Linked DNA regions of Kordia antarctica. The protein of the gene in region 1 interacts with the protein of each later gene in a pairwise test. Links are inferred from orthologs where the notes say so. Each region holds a gene or a part of one and is shown in the gene's direction. Other genes may lie near its edges.

The links. The genes of interacting proteins can lie anywhere in the genome.
Region 2: the proteins of IMCC3317_RS21560 (region 1) and IMCC3317_RS02065 interact in binary tests that used the Escherichia coli proteins (3 or more experiments, as listed by UniProt). The link is inferred for Kordia antarctica from one-to-one orthologs.

The regions. Positions count from the first base shown.
Region 1 is NZ_CP019288.1:5,152,927-5,155,916, forward strand. What follows is about bases 6-2,984. They hold IMCC3317_RS21560 (nucleoside-diphosphate kinase), read left to right. Parts: upstream 6-1,274; coding sequence 1,275-1,694; downstream 1,695-2,984. Other genes in these bases: gldI (gliding motility-associated peptidyl-prolyl isomerase GldI), read right to left, coding at 6-72; IMCC3317_RS21555 (DHH family phosphoesterase), read right to left, coding at 77-1,090; IMCC3317_RS21565 (hypothetical protein), read right to left, coding at 1,752-2,057; IMCC3317_RS21570 (hypothetical protein), read right to left, coding at 2,233-2,439; IMCC3317_RS21575 (DUF721 domain-containing protein), read right to left, coding at 2,867-2,984. Also shown: more of gldI, read right to left, coding at 1-5; more of IMCC3317_RS21575, read right to left, coding at 2,985-2,990. UniProt on the Escherichia coli protein: Major role in the synthesis of nucleoside triphosphates other than ATP. The ATP gamma phosphate is transferred to the NDP beta phosphate via a ping-pong mechanism, using a phosphorylated active-site intermediate.
Region 2 is NZ_CP019288.1:469,300-472,046, forward strand. Bases 11-2,746 are described here. They hold IMCC3317_RS02065 (uracil-DNA glycosylase), read left to right. Parts: upstream 11-913; coding sequence 914-1,579; downstream 1,580-2,746. Other genes in these bases: IMCC3317_RS02060 (endonuclease MutS2), read right to left, coding at 11-544; IMCC3317_RS02070 (hypothetical protein), read right to left, coding at 1,924-2,088; IMCC3317_RS02075 (substrate-binding domain-containing protein), read right to left, coding at 2,455-2,746. Outside these bases: more of IMCC3317_RS02060, read right to left, coding at 1-10; more of IMCC3317_RS02075, read right to left, coding at 2,747-2,747. UniProt on the Escherichia coli protein: Excises uracil residues from the DNA which can arise as a result of misincorporation of dUMP residues by DNA polymerase or due to deamination of cytosine.

The DNA.
Region 1 (2,990 bases):
CCGAGCTTCTTTCTGAGCGCAAGAAACCACAGCGATGCATATCATACTTAAGAAAACAATTTTTTTCAACATATTTTTAGTTTAATGCTACTTTGTACGCATTTAAAATTTTAGTGAAATTAACAATGGTATCTTCCATTGAATCGTCACTTCGTCCGCCAGCGGCATTTGTATGTCCGCCACCATTAAAATGTGCACGCGCAAATTCATTTACCGAAAAATTACCTTTAGAGCGTAACGACATCTTCACATACGGTTCTTGTAAATTTTCAATAAAAATTGCTGCAAATTTAATACCTTTTAATGATAATCCATAATTTACAAAACCTTCTGTATCACCTTTTTTGAAATCGTAGCGTTGTAATTCTTCTTTACTAATGGTAATATATACGGTGTTAAATTCTTCCAAAACGACTAAATTCTTCAGTGCGCAACCTAGTAAATGGATGCGACTCAAGCTATTTGTATCGTAAATTGCATTGTGAATCGTATCATTTTCAGCACCTTTATCTATCAAATTTGCTATAATTCTATGTGTTTTGCTTGTAGTCGCTTTAAAGCGGAATGAACCTGTATCAGTCATAATTCCTGTGTACATACACGAAGCCATTTCAGGAGTTATCAAATCTTCATCACCTAAAAAGGCAATAAAATTATAGACCATTTCACAAGTAGAACTCATGCTTGTGTCCGAATACATGAATTTTGCATAATCGGAAGGTTGCTGATGATGATCTATCATCACAAAAGTTGCTTCACAAGCGGAAACTGATGGTTCCATTTCGCCAATTCGGCTCAAATCGTTAAAATCTAACGTAAAGATAACATTGGCATTTTTCAACAACGTTTCTGATCGTTCTTGTTCGCTATCAAACTTTACAATTTCACTTTCGCCAGGCATCCATTTTAAAAATTCTGGATAATCATTTGGCGCTACAATCACAGCGTTATGTTTGCGTTTTTTCAAGTAATGGCAAAGCGCGAGCGTAGATCCAATTGCATCGCCATCAGGATTTTTATGTGGAATTATAACAATATTCTGTGGTGTTTGTAACAAGATTTGTACGCCTTGTATCTCAGCTTCATTCATGCGTGTGAGTTCTGTAATTTGATTGTTGAACTTGTGAAAATAACGAAGATTTAAGCACTTCTTATTTCATAGCTGGCTAATATACTAAAATAGACTTGCAAATAAATTGTATTTGTGTACTTTTGCACCGAAAATCAAGAGGATTTTTGAAAACACGAACTTATAATTATTTATACATACCACAATGGCTGGAAAAAGAACTTTTACAATGATTAAGCCTGATGCTGTAGAAAACGGACACATCGGAGCTATTTTAGAAAAAATTACTGCTTCAGGATTTAAAATCGTTGCTTTAAAATTAACACAATTAAGCAAACGTGACGCAGAAGAATTTTACGCAGTACACAACGAAAGACCTTTCTTTGGTGAGTTAGTAGAATTCATGACAAGAGGACCAATTGTAGCGGCAATCTTAGAGAAAGAGAATGCGGTGAGCGATTTTAGAACTTTAATCGGAGCTACAAATCCATCAGAAGCAGCAGAAGGAACTATTAGAAACTTATATGCAACTTCTATTGGAGAAAATGCAGTTCACGGTTCTGATAGCGACGAAAATGGTACTATTGAAGGTGCTTTTCACTTTTCAGGAAGAGAGATTTTCTAAGGAAAAAACATATTATATATTAAATCCTCAGTTGTAATGATTGAGGATTTTTTTTGTTTAGTGTAGCTTCTCCCATTTTTCATTTAAGTTATCAATGCCAAAAATATTCTCACTTATTGTTTTTCCTTTACTTTTTATATGTAAATCTTCTTGGTTTTCAGCCAAAAACTTTCCAATCTGCGCATGAACATTTCTAAATGGTTCAGTCTTATAAGAGTTTAGAAATTTCACATATTCTAATTCGAACCGTTTTGAAAAGGATCTAATAAATTCATGAGAATCGAAAACTTCTTCTGGAATTTCAGGAATAATTTCATCACGTATAATAGTGATTTGATCTGCCATAAAACTTGGTATACTCATAATTGATTTATTTTAAAATGTTTTGTGACTGCTTCTAGCTTACCGCCAGCGCGAGTTTTTCAACTTGTACCGATGAAAACTTAGAAAAATAAACTTAAGAGAATATTTTTGCCACGAATTCAAGAATGTTTTTTTGCTGCTTGTGAAAATAAACTCTCAAAAGTGATAAAAATAACTAAGTTGTATGACAATCGTTAGCGCAATAATAACAACCATTTGTTTTATCATAATGACCTTTTGCTTTTTTGACAGCATCTTTGCAATTATCAAAATTCCCTAAATAAATTCTATTTTCTTCTTTGGGAAGCCAACTGCATCCAGATGTATGCACTTCGTGATCTCCGTTAGATTGTGAGTTTTTGTTAACGTAATAATTAGCCATATCTTATTTTTTAAATGTTATATTCAAAGTTAAGTTATATGGTATTGAGAACTTTACGGGATTCCGTATGTTTGTTTTTTTTTGCCAAGAATTCACAAATATTTCAATTTGTTTGTCGGCACAAGTTGAAAAAATTTCGCTAGCGTGTGTGTCATTAAGAGGAGGAAACAACGAAGTAATCTGCTTGTCGAGAAACAGATTGCCACAAATTTTTGCAAAATTTTCGCAAGGACAGTAATGAACTATGTAGGTTACGATTTTATTTTTAAATCACTTTTACATTTTGAGTTTCAAAGCACTTCTCGATACAATTTTCTCCATTACATTACAAAAATTACTCGAAGAGACGATTGTAATCGTCTAAGAAAGTCTAAGAATCTAAGAGCGACAGCAAGTCTAAGAAGTCCAACAATCCAAGAAGTCTATATTATCTTAAAATCAACGTTTTAATCAAATCTTTGCCTATACTTTCATTCAGCAATCGAATGATTTTTTCTTTTCCGTAACTCAATTCTTCTCGTAAAACCGCAGAAGATAACGAAACATGAAGC
Region 2 (2,747 bases), 4.7 Mb from region 1 along the record:
GATTGTATCTGCTCAAGGCAGAAGCAAAACTTTGATTTATTTTTCCGCGAATACTTAAAATTCCACGTCGTATTTGTCCTAAACTCGATGACGCCGAATCTTTTACTTCGCCAAAACGATTGATCACTGAATCAATTTGAGTCACTAAATCCTTGGTGAATTCAATTTGTTCTGCGCGCGATTGTAATGTTGGATAGTATTCTTGAAATTTCTTGAAAAACTTCAATAATAAGTTTACTGCGCTAGAAATTGCAGAAATCTTACGAAATCCTTGAATCTCTAAGAAACTATTTTCAATAGCTAACATTTTAATTTCCAATGAAATTCCATCAAAACCATGATTTGGAATCACGTTTTCGTTCGCAAAAGATGCCAAGTATTCGTTTACGTACGCCAAATGTTTTAGCAATACATCTTTATCTGCAAAAGGCTGTGTATCGCTGATTTTTTGCTTTCCGAAAGCGGTAACTGCATGTGTTGAAACCTGTTGTAAAACCGTTTCAAATTCTAAATCATCTAATGTTTTGGAATGTATTTTAATCATTGTAAATTTGAGCTAATTTTAATCTGCATTATAGCGCAGATTCAAGCCGATGCCAAAGGTACTTATTTATATGCTGATTTTGAAATGATGCCTAGAAAGAATGCTATTGGTTAAAGTTTGTTTTCTTTTGGTTCGTTTCCTTTAGGAAAGCAAAGAAATGAACATAAAACTATAACCAGTTGTGCATTTTTAATTCAAAAGTATAATGAAGCGTCAGTTCGAGTGATTTTGAGGCACGAAAAATCGTATCGAGAACCATTTTAGTGTAAAAAAATCTATTCTCGATACAAATTTTACTCATTTTCAATCGTAAAATTCACTCGAATTGACGAATTTTATCAAAATCCACAACGAGTAACTATACTAAACATGATTATAAAAATAGACGAAAGCTGGAAGTTTCATTTGAATGATGAATTTGAGAAACCATATTTTAAAGAGTTATTAACTTTTGTAAAGTCTGAATACACACAGAATCAATGCTTCCCGAAAGGCACAGCTATTTTTGCTGCGTTTGATCAGTGTCCATTTCACAGATTGAAAGTGGTTATTATTGGACAAGATCCATATCACGGCGTTGGACAAGCAAATGGTTTGTCTTTTTCTGTGAATGACGGAATTTCGCATCCACCATCGTTACAAAATATTTTTAAAGAGCTTAAACGCGATATTGGAATTGCTCCACCAGAAAGTGGAAATTTAGAACGTTGGGCAAAACAAGGCGTTTTATTATTAAATGCAACATTGACAGTTCGTGCACATGAAGCTGGAAGTCACCAAAAACAAGGTTGGGAAACGTTTACAGACGCTGTGATTAAGATGATTTCCGAGAAAAAGGAAAATGTAGTATTCTTACTTTGGGGCGGATTTGCCAAGAAGAAAGGAGCAAAGGTGGATGCAACGAAACATTATGTATTAACTTCTGGTCATCCATCGCCATTGAGCGCGAATAGAGGTTTTTGGTTTGACAATAAACATTTTAGTCGCTGTAATGATTATTTGGTAAGTAAACGGATTGAAGGAATTCGGTGGTAATCAGAAAGAGTTTAGTATTGAGAAGTGAGTATTGAGGTTAGTTATCGATATCATTTCGTCAAGTTGAACTTGATTTAACTTCGCATAATAATCTATGTAGCGGAAAAATAGACTTCTTAGATTGTTGGATTTTTAGACTTGCTTAGATTTTTTTAGTAGTTTAATTTGTTTTCAAAGTACTTCTCTATACAAAATTTCTGCGAAATTCCACTCGAAGTGACGTTTTTAGACTTGCTTAGAATTTTAGTCATTGAATCCTTTAATCTTTCAATCAAAATAGAAATAAGAAAAGGTTGTAACATTTTAAATGTTACAACCTTTTATATATAATTGGATAGTTTTTCTTAGTAAACTTCTACACAAGAAGCATCTTCTGCAGTTGCAGTCATGATGTAGTTTTCTTTAGCATCATCTGTATCAGCGAAATTAACGCCTTTTCCCATACAGTTAGATCCACAAGAAGCTAAAAATAATCCTGCTGCTGCTAATAATAGTATTGATTTTTTCATAATGATAGTAGTTGTAATGTTAATAATCTGATAAATTAGTTTGGTTTAAGCTAGAAAGTAATGTTTTGCCCTTACTACTTTCTGATAACAAATGTAATACGCCAACTCTTAATTAAATCATTTAATCGTTTACATGTATAATTTCTCGTTAACTTACATAAAATCGTGCTTTTGTGTCGATTCATAGGGGCAAAAGCACCACTCGTCGACATTTATCCCTTTTTAAAAAGGGGAAAAAGCCCCTAAAAAAACAGGTGCTTTTACTTGTATAAATTCTTAATGTGTTGATATACTTGAGTTGGAAGAGAAATTGTGCGCATTAAAAAAACGTTCGATAGAACGCTTCGTCGAAATATGCTATGTTTTCTAGGAGATTTTGTACGTAAGCTGATCATAATCCCACTTTTCTGGAATAATATCTAAATTTAGCAGTTTGTTTTGCACTTTAGTAATGGTTTCTTCATCTATGAGTTCTTGACTCCATTCTGTTAATGATAACCATTCTTGCACATCTTCTAATTGTTGTTCGTAGCGTGTTGCAATCGTTTGATCGATCATTGGAATGTCTTTAAATTCCGAAGTTGTTGCGTTGATGATGTCTAATATTGTCTTCACCGTTTCTTCATCTTCTTCTAGCAATTCTGTTCGTACAGCAATCA